One region of the Pseudonocardia sp. D17 genome, then DNA from elsewhere that is predicted to be linked to it. Evidence: riboswitches for the same ligand, from Rfam matches in the RefSeq annotation. Region 1 holds a riboswitch; the other holds the start of a gene.
The links. Region 1 has a riboswitch for glycine ahead of gcvP (aminomethyl-transferring glycine dehydrogenase). Riboswitches for the same ligand answer to the same signal wherever they lie in the genome.

Region 1 (8,571 bases):
TCCGGCAGCGGGGTGTGGAAGATCGCCCGGGTGGTCTCGGCGGGCACGATCGCGAGCTGCCCGGTACCCAGCGGGCCCTCGACGGCGACGTGGTCGTCGGCGAGGCGCCCGAGCACGCCCTCGGCGGTGCCGTCGTCGAAGTAGAGGACCTGCTCGTTGCGGTCCAGTCCGTCGGCGACGAAGTCGGCCGAGACCTCCCAGAGCTGCTCCTCGCTGAGGGGGACCGCGCACACGTGATCGCCGGGCGACACGTCGTGCGTCGATCTCGTCATCTGCACCCAACCGGAGGCTCTGCGTGACCTTTCGCTCCCACTGTATGGCGGGTGACCTGCCGCTCAGTGCCGTCGAACGGCCCACCACGCGCCGAAGCGCCACGTCCGGGCGATGAGCGGACCGTAGCCGCTCCGACCGACCGTGACAGCCCGGGCGGGGCCCCGACCGGCTGCGGCGGCGGGCCCGGCGCCCGCCGCGCCCCACGAGCGGGCGGGTCCGCGGTCAGCGTGCGACCGGCGGCACCAGCGCCTCGACCAGGTGCGGGCCCGGTTCGGCCGCGGCGGCGCGCAGCGCGTCGGCGAGCTCCTCGGCGGTCCGGGCCCGGCGGGCCGGCACCCCCATGCCCCGGGCGAGGGAGACGAAGTCGAGCGTCGGGTCGTCGAGGTCGAGCAGCCTGCGGGCCGCGGCACCCGCGCCGGCGCCGCCGAGCTGGGCGCCCACCTGCGCGAGCTCGGCGCGCAGGACCGCGTAGGCCGCGTTGTTGTAGACGACGGTCGTCACGTCGAGGCCCTCGCGCGCGTGCGTCCACAGCGCGGAGATCGTGTACATCGCGGCACCGTCGGCGGCCAGGCACCAGACCGGACGGTCCGGGCAGGCCACGGCGGCACCCGCGGCGGCCGGGGTCCCGAACCCGATCGCGCCGCCGGGCAGGGTCAGCCAGTCGTGCCGGGGGCCGCCCGCGGTCGCCGGCCCGAGGCCCACGCCGGAGGTGTTCGCCTCGTCGACGACGATCGCGCCCTCGGGCAGCAGCGCCCCGATGACGGCGGTGGCGGCGGCCGCGGTCAGGTCCCCGGTGGGCAGGTCGGGGCGGCGGCCCGGCTCGACCGGGGCCTCGGCGTCCGGGGCGACGAGATCGGCCAGCGCCGCCAGCGCCGTGGCCGCGGGCCCGTCCTTGCCGGCGACGGTGACGACGGAGCAGCCCTCCGGCACGAGGTCGCCGGACCGGCCCGGGTAGCCGAAGAAGGTCACCGGGCTGCGGGCCCCGGCGAGGACGAGGTGACGGGCGCCGCCGAGCTGGCGGCGGGCCGCGTCGCCGACGTAGGACAGCCGGGGCACCGCGGGGATGCCGCCGCCGCGCTCGGCCCGCGGCGGGAACGTCTCGGCGAGCAGCGTGGCCCCGGTCGCGGCGGCGATCCGGGCCGCCGCGCGGGCGCCCTCGGCCAGGCCCGCGTCGCCGCCGATCAGCAGCACGCACGGCTCGCCGCCGGTGAGTGCCTTCGCGGCCGCCTCCAGCGCGTCGGCGTCGAGCGCGCCCCGCCCGGCCGCGGCCGGCGTCGCGACCGCGGCGGGTGCGCCGCCCTCGTCCCAGGACGCGTCGGCGGGCAGGATGAGCGTCGCGACCCCGCTCGGCGGGCCGAGCGCGGCGGCCACCGCCGCGGCCGTGTCGGCGCCGACGTCGGCGGCGGTGGCGCTGCGCCGCACCCACCGCGAGACCGTGCCCGCGACCGCGTCGATGTCGGAGTCCAGCGGTGCGTCGTAGGCCTTGTGCGCGGTCGAGTGATCGCCCACCACGGTGAGGACGGGCGTGCCCGCGCGGCGCGCGTTGTGCAGGTTGGCCAGCCCGTTGCCCAGCCCGGGCCCCAGGTGCAGCAGCACCGACGCGGGCCGGCCGGTCATCCGCCCGTAGCCGTCGGCGGCCCCGGTGGCCACGCCCTCGAACAGCGTCAGCACCGGGCGCATGGCGGGGACGTCGTCCAGTGCGGCGACGAAGTGCATCTCCGACGTGCCGGGGTTGGCGAAGCAGACGTCGACACCGCCGTCGACGAGCGTGTGCAGCAGCGCCTGCGCGCCCCTCACCGGCCGCCCCCGGAGGTGGTCACCTCGACCGCCGTGGCGGGGGAGGACCGCAGCGTCTGCAGGACGACGCAGTACCGCTCGGTCAGCTTCACCAGCGTGGCGACCTGGTCGTCGTCGGCGTCGGTGACCAGGTCGAAGCGCAGCCGGACGTCGCGGAACCCGACGGGGGCCTCCTTGTCGACGCCGAGCGTCCCGCGGAAGTCGAGGTCGCCCTCGGCGTGCACGGTGCCGGTCGCCTCGATCCCCAGCGACGTCGCGACGGCGCGCAACGTCACCCCGGCGCACGCGACGAGCGCCTCGAGCAGCATGTCGCCCGAGCACAGCTGGGTGCCGTCGCCGCCGGTCGCCGGGTGCAGGCCGGCCTCCGCGAGCGCGGTCGCGGTGCGCACCCTGCAGGCGACACCGGAGCCGTCGAGCTCACCGTCGGCGCGCAGCGTCACCAGTGCGGCGCCGGGGTCGTCGCGGTAGCGCTGCTTGAGCGGGGCCTGCGTCTGCCGGAGCGTCGTCGCGTCCATGGGCCCATCGTGCCGCGCCGGCGGGACCGTCCGCAGCACCGGCCGCGACCGTGCGACGTAGGCTCCCCGCGTGTCCGACGCGTCGTCGGTGCCCTCCTCCGCGGACCGGGTGCTCACCGTCCCCAATGCACTGAGCGTGCTGCGCCTGCTCGGCGTCCCGTTGTTCCTCTACCTGCTGCTCGGGCCGCACGCCGACGGCTGGGCGATCCTCGTGCTCGCCGTCGGCGGGGTCACCGACTGGCTCGACGGCAAGCTCGCCCGGCTGCTGGACCAGTACTCGCGGCTGGGCGCCGTGCTCGACCCGGCCGTCGACCGGCTCTACATCCTGGCCGCGCTGCTGGCGCTGGGTTTCCGCGACGTCGTCCCGTGGTGGGCCGTCATCCTGCTGGTGGCCCGTGACGTCGTGCTCGGTCTGTGCCTGCCCGTGCTGCGCCGCCGCGGGTACGGCCCGTTCGTGGTGACCTACCTCGGCAAGGCCGCGACGTTCCAGCTCCTCTACGCCTTCCCGCTGCTGCTGCTCGGCCAGGGCCACAACTGGTTCGCCGACCTCGCGCGACCGTTCGGCTACGCCTTCGCGGGCTGGGGCGTGGCGCTGTACCTGTGGTCGGGACTGCTCTACCTGGCCCAGTTCGTGAAGGCCCTGCGTACGCCCGTCCCGACGCCGACGCCGACGCCGACGACCGGCCCCGGGGCCGGTCCGGCACCGTCCGGAACCCGGGCACGGCCGGGTCCGCACGAGGTCTAGGCTCCGTCGCGAACCGACCCCCGGACACGACGACGTGCCCGGCGGGGCGACCCGGGCGGGCGACACCGGTCGGCCCCGATCGGGCCCGGCCGACGTCGGTCCGGCAGGGTAGGTTTCCCGCGACGCGGGCCGTTGCGGCCCGCGCCCAGCACATCGCAGGAGGAGAGCCCGAGGTGACCACGAACGACGGCCCCGGCGTCCCGCCGGAGCGCGCACCGGAGACGACCTCGGTCTTCCGGGCCGACTTCCTCGCCGACGTCGAGCAGCCGGCGCAGGACCAGCCGGTCTCCGGCCTCGACGCGCTGCCCCCCGGGTCGGCGTTGCTCGTGGTCAAGCGCGGGCCCAACGCCGGGTCGCGGTTCCTGCTCGACCGGCCGACGACGAGCGCCGGCCGGCACCCCGACAGCGACATCTTCCTCGACGACGTGACGGTCTCCCGGCGGCACGCGGAGTTCCGCCGCGACGGCGACTTCGTCGTCGTCGACGTCGGCAGCCTCAACGGCACCTACGTCAACCGCGAGCCGGTCGACACCGCGGTCCTCGCCAACGGCGACGAGGTGCAGATCGGCAAGTTCCGGCTGATCTTCCTCACCGGCGCCCGCGAGCCCGGCGGTCAGTGACGCCGCGTCCGCTCCGACACCACGGCCGGCCCGATCCGGTGTGACACGCCCGGCGTCGTCACGCACCGCGACGGGCCGGCCGTGGTGCGTCCGGGCCCCGGCGGCCAGGTCGCGCCGGGTCGGCGAGGGTTGCCGAACACACCGATCCTGTGGCGAACTGCCCGTCCGGAGGCGCGCGTCGGGCAGGCGGCCCGTGTAGCGTCATCACCGTCAGACGCCGCACGGTTCGCGGACGCGGTCGGGTCCCGGCCCGGCTGGTCCGGGAACGCGGGCGGAGCGCGGACGCACGATGGGTGAGGAGGCGACGTATGAGCGAGATGCGCGTCGTGGGAGTCAGGGTCGAACTGCCCGCCAACCAGCCCATCCTCTTGTTGCGGGAGACGAGCGGCGACCGGTACCTGCCGATCTGGATCGGGTCGGTCGAGGCGACGGCGATCGCACTGGAGCAGCAGGGCGTCAAGCCGGCCCGCCCGCTGACCCACGACCTGTTGAAGGACGTGATCGGCGCCCTCGGCAGACGACTCGAGCAGGTGCGGATCACCGACCTGCAGGAGGGCACCTTCTACGCAGAGCTGATCTTCGACGGCGGCGTGAAGGTGTCGGCGCGGCCGAGCGACTCCGTGGCGCTGGCGCTGCGGATCGGGGTGCCGATCCACGCCGACGAGAGCGTGCTCGCCGAGGCGGGGCTCGTCATCCCCGACGAGCAGGAGGACGAGGTCGAGAAGTTCCGCGAGTTCCTCGACTCGGTCTCGCCGGAGGACTTCCGCGGCGCCCAGCCGGGCTGACGCGGCGGCGCCCGCCGGCCGACACGCCCGTGATCGGGTGACGCCACCGGCGCGGCGCGTTGACCGACTGCTCACATTTGCTTACGGTCGGCATCGTTCGGTTGGGTGGATGAACGGGATTCGCGGTCGTCGCGACCCGACGGGAAGGAGTGCCGTGGACGCGTCGCCGCCCGACGCGCCCGAACAGGGCGAGCTCTTCCCTGACCCCCTCGTGGGCGAAGGTCTCGACGGCATGCCCGACCAGCTGGTCGGGTTCCGCGGGCCGACCGCATGCCAGGTCGTCGGCATCACCTACCGTCAGCTGGACTACTGGGCCCGCACCGGCCTCGTCGTCCCGTCGATCCGCGGGGCCGCCGGCTCCGGGAGCCAGCGGCTGTACTCCTTCAAGGACGTGCTGGTCCTCAAGGTCGTCAAGCGCCTGCTCGACGCCGGGGTGTCCCTGCAGAACATCCGCGTCGCGGTCGAGCACCTGCGGCGCCGCGGGATAAGAGATCTGGCCGGCATCACGCTGTTCAGCGACGGCACGACCGTCTACGAGTGCGCCTCGCCCGAGGAGGTCGTCGACCTGCTGCAGGGTGGGCAGGGCGTCTTCGGGATCGCCGTCTCCGGCGCGATGCGCGAGATCAGCGGGTCGATCAAGGACTTCCCCGTGGAGCGGGCCGACGGTGGCACCGTCGACGACGCCCCCGAGGACGAGCTGTCGCGCCGCCGGGCGCGCCGCGCGATCAGCTAGAAACGCCGACAGCGGACCGCGAGTGGCGATGGTCGCCACTCACGACGAGCGCCACTCACGACCCGACCGGTGGGGCGCGACCGTGTCGAACAGTTCCGGAGCCCCTCCCGGGCCCCGCTGGGGGCTAGGATGGCGCGCGTAGTCGCCGATCCCGCGCGGGAGAGCCCGGAACGTGCCGGGCGCCGAAGGAGCAACTCCTCCCCGGAACCTCTCAGGCACCAGGACCGCGTGGGCGAGACGCCTCTGGAAAGCGACGCCGGGTCACCGTCGTCCGCCGACGGGGAAAGCCCGCGCTCGCGCGGGTGAATCTCTCAGGCGCTCCGGTCACGGAGCGGGGACAGAGGGGGAGGGCAGTACGCCCGCGCCCGCCGCCCGAGAGGTCGACCCCATGAGCCCGACCCCCACCAGCGCCACGACCGCCCCGCGCGAGTCCCTCGTCTCCCTGGAACGCGGCGTCGCGTTCGTCGAGCGGCACGTCGGGCCGCGGGAGGACGAACTGGCGACGATGCTCGCCGCGATCGGCCTCGACTCCCTCGACGCCCTCGCCGACGCCACGGTCCCGGCGTCGATCCGCGACCGCGCCGGTGAGGCGACCAGCCTGCCGGCCCCGGCGTCGGAACAGGAGATGCTCGCCGAGCTGCGCGCGCTCGCGGAGCGCAACACCCTCACCGTCCCGATGATCGGGCTCGGCTACTCGGGGACGGTGACCCCGCCGGTGATCCGCCGCCACGTGCTGGAGAACCCCGCCTGGTACACCGCCTACACCCCGTACCAGCCCGAGATCAGCCAGGGCCGGCTCGAGGCGCTGCTGACGTTCCAGACCGCCGTCGCCGACCTGACCGGGCTGCCCGTCGCGGGCGCGTCGCTGCTCGACGAGGCCACCGCCGCCGCCGAGGCGATGACGCTGCTGCGCCGCGCGGGGAAGGCGGGGACGTCACGGAGCCCACGGTTCGTCGTCGACGCCGACACCCTGCCGCGGACGCTGGAGGTCCTCGCCACCCGCGCCGCACCGCTGGGCATCGAGCTCGTCGTGGCCGACCTCGCCGCCGGGCTGCCCGACGGCGAGCTGTTCGGGGTGCTGCTGAGCTACCCGGGCGCCTCGGGCGCCGTCAGCGACCCGACCGCGCTGATCGAGGCTGCGCACGAGCGCGGCGCGCTCGTCGCCGTCGCGGCCGACCTGCTGGCGCTGACGCTGCTGCGCCCGCCCGGTGAGCTGGGCGCCGACGCCGTGCTGGGCACCACGCAGCGCTTCGGCGTGCCGCTCGGCTTCGGTGGCCCGCACGCCGCGTACCTGTCGGTGCGCCAGGAGTTCTCCCGCCAGCTGCCGGGCCGGCTCGTCGGCATGTCCCGCGACGCCGACGGGCATCCCGCCCTGCGGCTGGCCCTGCAGACCCGCGAGCAGCACATCCGCCGGGAGAAGGCGACCAGCAACATCTGCACCGCGCAGGTGCTGCTCGCCGTCGTCGCCGCCTGCTACGCCGTCCACCACGGTCCGGACGGCCTGCGGCGCATCGCGACCCGCGCGCACCGGATGGCCGCCGTGCTGGCCGCCGGGTTGCGCGCCGGAGGCGTCGAGGTCGTGCACGACGCCTTCTTCGACACGGTGCAGGCGCGCGTCCCGGGCCGGGCGGGGCACGTCGTCGACGCCGCCCACGACGCGGGGATCCTGCTGCGCAGGGTCGACGACGACGTGGTGGGGATCGCCTGCTCCGAGCTCACGACCGTCGCTCACGTCGAGGCGGTGTGGGCCGCGTTCGGGGTGGCCGTCGAGGACGTGGCGGCGCTCGACGCGGCGACGGCCGACGCGCTGCCCGGCGGGCTCGTCCGGGAGTCGGAGTACCTGACCCACGAGGTGTTCCACGCGCACCGGTCGGAGACCTCCCTGATGCGTTGGCTGCGCCGGCTCGCCGACGCCGACCTCGCGCTCGACCGCACGATGATCCCCCTGGGCTCGTGCACGATGAAGCTCAACGCGACCGCGGAGATGGAGCCCATCACCTGGCCGGAGTTCGCCGACCTGCACCCGCACGCCCCGGCCGCCGACGCCGCGGGCACGTTGGAGCTGATCGCGCAGCTGGAGCGCTGGCTCGCCGAGCTGACCGGGTACGCGGCGGTGTCGTTGCAGCCCAACGCCGGCAGTCAGGGGGAGTTCGCCGGGCTGCTCGCGATCGCGGCCTACCACCGCGACCGCGGCGAGGCCCATCGCGACGTCTGCCTGATCCCCGCGAGCGCGCACGGCACCAACGCCGCGTCGGCCGTCATGGCGGGGATGCGCGTCGTCGTCGTGGCCACCGGCCCGGGCGGCGACGTCGACCTCGACGACCTGCGCGCCAAGATCGCGGCGCACCGTGAGAACCTCGCCGCGCTGATGATCACCTACCCGTCGACGCACGGCGTGTACGAGGCCGCGGTCCGCGAGGTGTGCGACGCGGTGCACGAGGCGGGCGGGCAGGTCTACGTCGACGGCGCCAACCTCAACGCCCTCGTCGGGCTGGCCCGGCCAGGTGCGTTCGGGGGCGACGTCAGCCACCTCAACCTGCACAAGACGTTCTGCATCCCGCACGGCGGCGGCGGACCGGGGGTCGGGCCGGTCGCGGTGGCCGAGCACCTCGCCCCGTACCTGCCGGGGCGCGGCAAGGTCGGTGCGGTCTCGGCCGCGGAGTACGGCAGCCCGGGCGTGCTGCCGATCTCGTGGGCCTACATCCGGATGATGGGCGTCGACGGGTTGCGCCGGGCGACCCTGACGGCCGTGGCGGCGGCCAACTACGTCGCGGCCCGGCTGCGCGAGCACTACCCCGTCCTGTACTCCGGAGCCGACGGGCGCGTCGCCCACGAGTGCATCCTCGACCTGCGCGCCATCACGAAGTCGACCGGCGTCACCGTCGACGACGTCGCCAAGCGGCTCGCCGACTACGGGCTGCACGCGCCGACGATGTCGTTCCCCGTCGCGGGCACGCTCATGGTCGAGCCGACCGAGAGCGAGGACCTCGCCGAGATCGACCGGTTCGTCGACGCGATGATCGGCATCCGCGGCGAGATCGACCGCGTCGCGTCGGGGGAGTGGCCGGTGGAGGACAACCCGCTGCGCGGCGCCCCGCACACC
Region 2 (8,571 bases), on a different contig from region 1:
TCGAAGGCGAGCATGACGTCGCTGATGGAGGAGCCCGAGTCGGCGCAGCGTTCGAGCAGCTCCTGCGCCGTCCGGAACGGGCTTCCGGGCCCGTCGTCGACGGTGGCCGCGTCGACCTCGCCATTCTCGACGACGAAACCGCCGCCGACCGAGAAGTAGGTCTTCTCGCGCAGGGTCGTGCCTGCACCGTTGCGGACCGTGAGGGTCAGACCGTTGGGGTGTTCGGGCAGAACGGTGTGGGGCCGCAGCACGATGTCGTCGATCCGCTGCGGCACCTCGCGGACGCCGCCGAGCCGGACGCGCCCGCAGTCGGCGATCTCCGCGGCTCGGGTCCGGACCCGGTCACCGCTGATCCGCTCGGGATGGCGTCCCTCCAAGCCCAGCAGCACCGCCGGGAGCGTGCCGTGCCCGGCGCCGGTCGCGGCAAGCGAGCCGTAGAGCACCACCTCGAGCTCCGCGACCTCGTCGAGCACACCGTCCGCGCACAGCTCCTCGGCGAACCGGGCGCCGGCCCGCATCGGACCGACCGTGTGCGAGCTCGACGGACCGATGCCGATCGAGAACAGCTCGAAGACGCTCACCGTCACCGCTGCTCACCCCAGTCCTGGGTAGAGCGGGTGGGCACGGGCGAGCGACCGGACCTGGTCGCGCAACCCGCTGATCGCCTCGTCGTGGACGGGGAGGTCGGCGGGCAGCAGCAGGGCGCGGGCGATCACGTCGGCGACTGCTGTGAACGCCTCGGTGCCGAACCTGCGGGTGGCGAGCGCGGCTGTCCCGATCCGCAAGCCGGACGTCACCATCGGCGGGCGGGTGTCGAACGGCACCGCGTTGCGGTTCACGGTGATCTCGACTGCCGCGAGCCGGTCCTCGGCCTGGCGGCCGTCCATGCCCTCGGCACCCAGGTCGACCAGCACGAGATGGACGTCGGTGCCGCCGCTGACGACGCCGATACCTGCCTCGGCGACGTCGGGGCGGGTGAGCCGCTCGGCCAGGATGCGCGCGCCCTCGAGTGTGCGCCGCTGGCGGTCGGCGAACTCCGCGGTGGCAGCCATCTTGAACGCGGCCGCCTTGGCGGCGATGACGTGTTCGAGCGGCCCGCCCTGCTGTCCGGGGAACACCGCCGAGTTGATCCTCTTGGCGATCGCGGGGTCGTTGGTGAGGATGAGGCCACCGCGCGGTCCGCCGAGGGTCTTGTGTGTTGTCGACGTCGTGACGTGCGCGTGCGGCACCGGTGAGGGGTGGAGTCCGGTGGCGACGAGCCCGGCGAAGTGCGCCATGTCGACCATGAGGTAGGCGCCGGCCTCGTCGGCGATCTCGCGGAACCGGGCGAAGTCCAGGTGCCGCGGGTAGGCAGACCAGCCCGCGATGATCAGCTGGGGTCGGTGCTCCTCGGCCAGCCGCGCGACCTCGTCCAGGTCGATCCGGAAGTCGTACGGGGAGACCTCGTAAGCGGCGGCGTCGTAGAGCAGGCCGGAGAAGTTGATCCGCATGCCGTGGGTCAAGTGCCCGCCGTGGGCCAGCGAAAGCCCGAGGATGGTGTCGCCCGGCTTGATCAGGGCCTGCATGGCTGCCGCGTTGGCCTGCGCGCCGGAGTGCGGCTGCACGTTGGCGAACCCGGCGCCGAACAGGGTCTTGACGCGGTCCAGCGCGAGCGTCTCGATCTCGTCGACGAACTCGCAGCCGCCGTAGTACCGGCGACCCGGGTACCCCTCGGCGTACTTGTTGGTCAGGACCGACCCTTGGGCCTGCATCACCGCGAGCGGGGCGTGGTTCTCCGATGCGATCATTTCCAGCCCGTCCTGCTGGCGGGAGAGCTCGCGGCCGATCAGCGCGGCAACCTCGGGGTCGAACTCCGCGAGGGGCTGGTCGAGGACGGTCTCGGACACGTCGGTCACCCCTCGTTCCGGGCGCGGTATGCGGCCGCATCGAGGACCTCGCCCAGCGACGCGACCTCGACGGTGAACAGCCAGCCCTCGCCGTAGGGGTCCTCGCCCACGAGCGCGGGGTTGTCGGCGAGCGCCTCGTTGACCGAGACGACCGTGCCGTCGGCCGGGCTGACCAGCTCGGAGACGGACTTGGTCGACTCGATCTCGCCACAGGCCTCGCCCGCGGTCAGCTCGGTGCCGACGGCCGGCAGGTCGACGAACACGATCTCGCCGAGCGCCTCGGTGGCGATGGCAGACAGGCCGACCCGGACCTCGCCGGACGCGGTGGCGCCCGGCTCGACGGCGATCCACTCGTGGTCGGAGGTGTAGCTGAGGTTCGCGGGGACGAGATCGGGAGAAGTCATCGGGGGGTCCTCTCGGGACTGATGTCGGACGGTTCAGGCGCGCTGGTAGAAGGGCAGAGACGAGACGGTGTAGGGCTGGCTGCGGCCGCGGACGTCGACGCGTAGCTCGGTGCCCACCTCCGACAGCCCGCGGTCGATGTAGGCCAGCGCGATCGGCACGCCCAGCGTGGGGGACAGGACACCGGAGGTGACGACGCCGACGGGCGCGTCGTCCGCGCCGAGCACCGTCGCCCCCGCCCGGCCCGCGCGGCGGCCAGTGCCGGTGAGGCCGGCGAGGACCCGGGCGGGCTCGTCCTCGGCCAGAGCGGCGAGCGTGTCGCGACCGACGAACTCCTTGTCGAGGGCGACGACGCGGCGCAGCCCGGCGGCGAACGGGTTGGTCCCGGCGGTGAGCTCGTGGCCGTAGAGGGCCATCCCGGCCTCCAGCCGCAGGGTGTCGCGGCAGGCGAGGCCTGCGGGGTGCAGTGCGTGCTGTCCCCCCGCGGCGAGCAGGGTGTTCCACAGGGCCGGCGCGTGTTCGTCGGCGACGTAGAGCTCGAAACCGTCCTCACCGGTGTACCCGGTGCGGGCGAGCAGGACGTCGATGCCGGCGATCGTCGCGGGCTCCGACGCGTAGTAGCGCAGGCTCTCGAGGATCGACGCGACGCCGGGCTCGGCGCTGCGCAGCACGTCGGGCGAGCGCGGGCCCTGCACGGCGATCAGCGCGGTCTCGGCCGAGTGGTCGGTGACGTCGACGTCGAAACCCTTGGCGCGCGAGATCAGCTCGGCGGCGTCCTGCGCGGCGTTGGACGCGTTGACGACGACGAGGAAGCGGTCGTCGGCGAGGCGGTAGACGACGAGGTCGTCGAGCACGCCGCCGTCGGGCGCGCAGAGCAGCGAGTACTTGGCGCGGCCGACCGTCACCGCCGACAGCTTCCCGGCGAGCGCGTGGTCGAGCGCCTCGGCGGCCTGCGGGCCGACGAACTCCACCTCACCCATGTGGGACAGGTCGAACAGGCCGGCCGAGTTGCGGACGGCGTGGTGCTCGGCGAGGTCGCTGTCGTAGCGGACCGGCATCCGCCAACCGGCGAAGTCGGTGAACGTCGCTCCCAGGCGCTCGTGCTCGGCGTCCAGCGGGGTGCGGACGAGGTCGTCGTTCGCGGTCATGACGTCTCCAGGGCAGGCGCGGCGAAGGCCTCGGGCAAGGGGCAGGAGCAGACCAGGTTGCGGTCGCCCTTGGCGCCGTCGATGCGGCCGATCGGCGGCCAGTACTTCGCGCGGCGCAGCTCGGGAACCGGGAACACCGCTTGCTCACGGGTGTACGGACGGGTCCAGTTCTCGACGAGGACCACGTCGGCGGTGTGCGGCGCGTTGCGCAGCGGGCTGTCCTCGAGCGGCCAGGTGCCGTCGCCGACCTCGTCGATCTCGCCCTTGATGGCGATCATCGCGTCGATGAAGCGGTCGATCTCGGCCAGCGACTCCGACTCCGTCGGCTCGATCATCAGCGCGCCCGCGACGGGGAACGACAGCGTCGGCGCGTGGAAGCCGTAGTCGATGAGGCGCTTGGCGACGTCCTCGGCGGTGACGCCGGTCTGCTTGGTGATCGCGCGCAGGTCGAGGATGCACTCGTGCGCGACCAGCCCGCCCGGGCCGGTGTAGAGCACGGGGTAGTGCTCGTCGAGGCGCCGCGCCAGGTAGTTGGCCGACAGGACGGCCGACGCGGTCGCCTTCGTGAGGCCGTCCGGGCCCATCATCGCGATGTAGGCGTAGGTGATCGGCAGGATGCCGGCCGAGCCGTACGCGGCCGCGGAGACGGCGCCGCGCTTCGGGTCGAGCGGGTCACCGGGCAGGAACGGCGCGAGGTGCGAGCGCACCGCGACCGGGCCGACGCCGGGGCCGCCACCACCGTGCGGGATGCAGAACGTCTTGTGGAGGTTCAGGTGCGAGACGTCGCCGCCGAACTCGCCCGGCTTGGCCAGCCCGACGAGCGCGTTGAGGTTGGCGCCGTCGATGTAGACCTGGCCGCCGGCCTGGTGGACCAGCTCGCAGACGGTGCGGACCTCGGTCTCGTAGACGCCGTGCGTCGACGGGTAGGTCAGCATGATCGCGGCGACGCGGCCGCTGTTGGCCCCGAGCTTGGCGCGCAGGTCGTCGAGCTCGATGCTGCCGTCGGGCGCGGTGGCCACGACGACGACGCTCATCCCCGCGAGGACGGCCGACGCGGCGTTGGTGCCGTGTGCCGACGACGGGATGACGCAGACGGTGCGCTGGTCGTCGCCACGGCTGCGGTGGTAGTCGCGGATGGCGAGCAGACCGGCGAGCTCACCCTGCGAGCCGGCGTTGGGCTGCAGCGACACCTTGGCGTAGCCGGTGATCTCGGCGAGCCAGTTCTCGAGCGTGTCGGTCAGCTCGGCGTAGCCGCGGGTCTGGTCGGCCGGGGCGAACGGGTGCAGCGAGGCGAAGCCGGGCTTGCTGATCGGCTCCATCTCAGCGGTCGCGTTCAGCTTCATGGTGCAGGAGCCGAGCGGGATCATCGTGCGGTCGAGCGCGAGGTCGCGGTCGGACAGCAGCCGCAGGTAGCGCAGCATCGAGGTCTCGGAGCGGTGCGCCGAGAAGACCGGGTGCGACAGGTACGGGCTGGTGCGCTTCTCCGAGGCGGGCAGCGCGGCCGCCGCGTCCGCGACGGCCGAGGCGCCGAACGCGGCGAGCACGCGGGCGACGATCGCGTCGGTGGTGACCTCGTCGCAGGCGACCGCGACGTGGTCGGAGTCGGTGTGGCGCAGGTTGATCCCGTCGGCGGCGGCGGCCTCGACGACCGCGAGCGCGCGGCCGGGGACCTTCGCGGTGACGGTGTCGAAGAACTCGCCGTGTACGACCTCGACGCCCGCGGCGCGCAGACCGGCGGCGACCGCGGCGGCGTGCGCGTGGACGCGCTCGGCGATCTCCCGCAGGCCCTCGGGGCCGTGGTAGACGGCGTACATCGACGCGACGTTGGCCAGCAGCGCCTGTACGGTGCAGATGTTGCTCGTCGCCTTCTCGCGACGGATGTGCTGCTCACGGGTCTGCAGCGCCAGGCGGTAGCCGGGGCGGCCCGCGGCGTCCTGCGAGACACCGACGAGGCGGCCGGGCAGCATCCGCTCGAGTCCACTGCGGACGGACATGTAGCCGGCGTGCGGGCCGCCGAAGAACAGCGGGACGCCGAAGCGCTGGGTCGAACCCACCGCGATGTCCGCACCGAGCTCGCCGGGCGGGGTGAGCAGGGTCAGCGACAGCAGATCGGCGGAGACGGTGACGAGCGCGCCCTTGTCCTTGGCCGCCGCGATGATCGGGCGCAGGTCACGGACGACGCCGGAGGCGCCGGGGGCCTGCAGGACGATTCCGAACACGTCGCCCTCGGCCAGCGAGGCGAGCGCCTCGGGGCTGGAGAGGTCGACGACGTCGACCGGGATGCCGACCGGCTCGGTCCGGGTGTGCAGGACCGACAGCGTCTGCGGCAGGGTCTCGGAGTCGACGACGATCCGCGCGCCGGCCGGGGCGGCCTTGTTCGCGCGGTTCATCAGCAGCACGGCCTCGACGACGGCGGTGGCCTCGTCGAGCAGCGACGCGCCGGCGACCGGGAGGGCGGTGAGGTCCTCGACCATGGTCTGGAAGTTGATCAGCGCCTCGAGGCGGCCCTGGGAGATCTCCGGCTGGTACGGCGTGTAGGCCGTGTACCAGGCGGGCGACTCCAACATGTTGCGGCGCAACACCGGCGGGGTGACCGTGTCGCTGTGGCCCAGGCCGATCATCTGCACCATGGTGCGGTTGCGCCCGGCGATGCCGTCAAGGGCCGCGAGGGCGTCCTGCTCGCTCAGCGCAGCCGGCAGCTTCAGCGACTGGGACGCGCGGATGCCCTGCGGCACGGCGGCGTCGACGAGCGAATCCAGGTCGGCGTGACCGACCACCTCGAGCATCTTCTGCTCGGCGTCGGGGTCGGGACCGATGTGACGGTCGGCGAAGATCGACATACGCTCACTCCGAGGTCGGGGGGACAGATGGCACCTGTCGTGCACCGTCTCCCCGCTCTGTCTTCGGACCTGAGAGATTTCGTGGGGGTGACCCCACTTGCCCCGTCGGTGGTCCACCCGGAATTCCGGGAGGAACGCTTTCCAGAGTTGCCTCGTCACAGCGGTACGGCAGCCTGAGAGATTCCCGGGGAGGATTGCTCCTACGGCTCTGGAACGGACCAGATCTCCCGCTGTGATTCGAGCAGCGTATGCAGTTGTGTGGCGCACACTATACGCACACTCGGCGGAAGCCCGGCAAGAGCGTGCCTCCGGAGCGGGCACTCGAACGCCGGTCCAGGCAGGTCAGCCCTGTGCACAGGGACCCGAACGGGCGGCGTCGGGCTCAGCTCCGACATCATGCGTGACCGTCGGCCACCACCGCTGCGTCCTACCCGCGCGGCGCGTCGGGCATCCGGTGAATTGTCCCGATGAATTGTCGTGGACATGTTTCTACCGATCACCCAGAATGGTCGGAAATTGCACCCGCAACGCATGTGTCACCCGCAGCGGGTTATCGCGCTGCCCGTGGGTATTCGCCCGCGGCCGTCCCCGCCTTCCTGGCCCTTCCGCGACGCCCCCTCTCGGCTGCCGCCCCGTGCCCGACGGTCAGATGATCGCCATGCCGACCGACACCGCGGCGACAGCCGGGGCAGACAGGGCAACGACACCCGGCCCGGCGACACCCCTGTCCGGCGACGTCCGGTCCGACGACACCGGCCCGGGGAGCGCGCCGCGCCGCCCGGGCCGGGACCGCCTCATTCGGACAGGAAGCCGCCGGACTGCCGCTCCCACAGCCGCGCGTAGCCGCCGCCGCGCGCGAGGAGCTCGGCGTGCGTGCCCTCCTCGACGACACGGCCCTGGTCGAGCACGATCAGCCGGTCCATGCCTGCGACGGTGCTCAGCCGGTGTGCGACCGCGATCGCGGTCCGGCCCTCCATCAGCCGCCACAGCGCCTGCTGGATCAAGGCCTCGCTCTCCGAGTCCAGCGCACTCGTCGCCTCGTCGAGCAGCAGGATCGGCGCGTCGCGCAGGATCGCCCGCGCGATCGCGACCCGCTGCCGCTGCCCGCCGGAGAGCTTCACGCCGCGCTCGCCGACGAGCGTGTCGAACCCGTCGGGGAGTCCCTCGACGAACTCCAGCACGTGCGCCGCGCGGGCCGCGTCGTGGATCTCCCGGTCGGTCGCGTCCGGGCGGCCGAACGCGATGTTCTCCCGCAGCGTGCGGTGGAACATCACCGGGTCCTGGGGCACCGACGCGATCAGTCCGCGCAGGTCGGCCTGCGACAGCCGCGTGACGTCCTGCCCGCCGACCAGGATCCGGCCGCCCTGCACGTCCATCAGCCGCAGCAGCAGCCGCGCGATCGTCGTCTTGCCGCCGCCGGAACGGCCGACGAGCCCCACCCGCTCCCCGGGTGCGACCACCAGGTCGAGCCCGTCGAACAGCGGCGCGTCCTGGCCGGCGTGGGTGAACCGGACGCGGTCGAAGGTCACGCCCGCGGGCCCGCCCGCGACCGGTTCCGGATCGGGGTCGTCGACCACCGTCGGATCGTCGAGCAGCAGCTCGGCGAACTGGGCGGCCTCGGTCAGCGACCGTTCGAGGTGCCGGTAGGTCTGGTTGAACTCGAACAGGATCCGGGTGGTCTGGGTGAAGTACGCGACCGTCACGACGACCGCGCCGACTCCAGGACCGCCCTCGCGCAGCGCCACCAGCAGCGCCAGCACCAGGCCGGCGACGTTGGTGAGCACCGACATCGGCGCGACCAGGGTGTCGATCCGCAGGTTGTTGTAGTCCCAGGCGCGCAGCGTCAGCCGCTTGTGCTCGGCCACCCGCCGCCGGTGCTCGGCGGCCTCGCGCAGCTCGGAGGCGTAGGCGCGCACCGCGTCCATGTTGGTCAGGGTGTCGGCGACGTGCCCGGACAGCCGCGTCCACGACACCTCGCGGGCGTCGACGAGCGCCTGCCGGCGCCGGATCAGCGGCACGACGACGACCGCGGTCACGACGATCATGCCCACCAGCACCACGACCAGCCACGGGTCGTAGCGCCAGAGCACCACCGACGCGAACGTCAGCGGCAGCAGCTGCGCCACGATCTGGAAGGCCAGGGTGTCGACGAAGTCCTCGTACTGCGACGCGAAGCTCAGCACGCGCTTGGTCAGCGACCCGGAGAAGTTCTCGTGGAAGAACGCCGCGTCCCTGGCCAGCAGCGCGTCCATGCCGTCGACGTAGAGGTGCTCGATGCCCCCGGCGTCGGCCCGG

Region 2: another riboswitch for glycine. It lies ahead of gcvP (aminomethyl-transferring glycine dehydrogenase); the one in region 1 lies ahead of gcvP (aminomethyl-transferring glycine dehydrogenase).

The regions. Positions count from the first base shown of each region.
Region 1 is NZ_BPRG01000037.1:42,318-50,888, forward strand. Features, by position in the region: gene PSD17_RS06470 (MEDS domain-containing protein) at 1-272, opposite strand, end outside; gene PSD17_RS06475 (acetolactate synthase large subunit) at 496-2,070, opposite strand; gene PSD17_RS06480 (OsmC family protein) at 2,067-2,585, opposite strand; gene PSD17_RS06485 (CDP-alcohol phosphatidyltransferase family protein) at 2,656-3,330, shown strand; gene garA (glycogen accumulation regulator GarA) at 3,504-3,950, shown strand; gene PSD17_RS06495 (bifunctional nuclease family protein) at 4,259-4,735, shown strand; gene PSD17_RS06500 (MerR family transcriptional regulator) at 4,845-5,468, shown strand; glycine riboswitch at 5,615-5,705, shown strand; gene gcvP (aminomethyl-transferring glycine dehydrogenase) at 5,857-8,571, shown strand, end outside.
Region 2 is NZ_BPRG01000008.1:54,632-63,202, forward strand. Features, by position in the region: gene PSD17_RS01190 (L-serine ammonia-lyase) at 1-587, opposite strand, end outside; gene glyA (serine hydroxymethyltransferase) at 594-1,886, opposite strand; gene gcvH (glycine cleavage system protein GcvH) at 1,892-2,290, opposite strand; gene gcvT (glycine cleavage system aminomethyltransferase GcvT) at 2,324-3,436, opposite strand; gene gcvP (aminomethyl-transferring glycine dehydrogenase) at 3,433-6,276, opposite strand; glycine riboswitch at 6,428-6,516, opposite strand; gene PSD17_RS01215 (ABC transporter ATP-binding protein) at 7,071-8,571, opposite strand, start outside.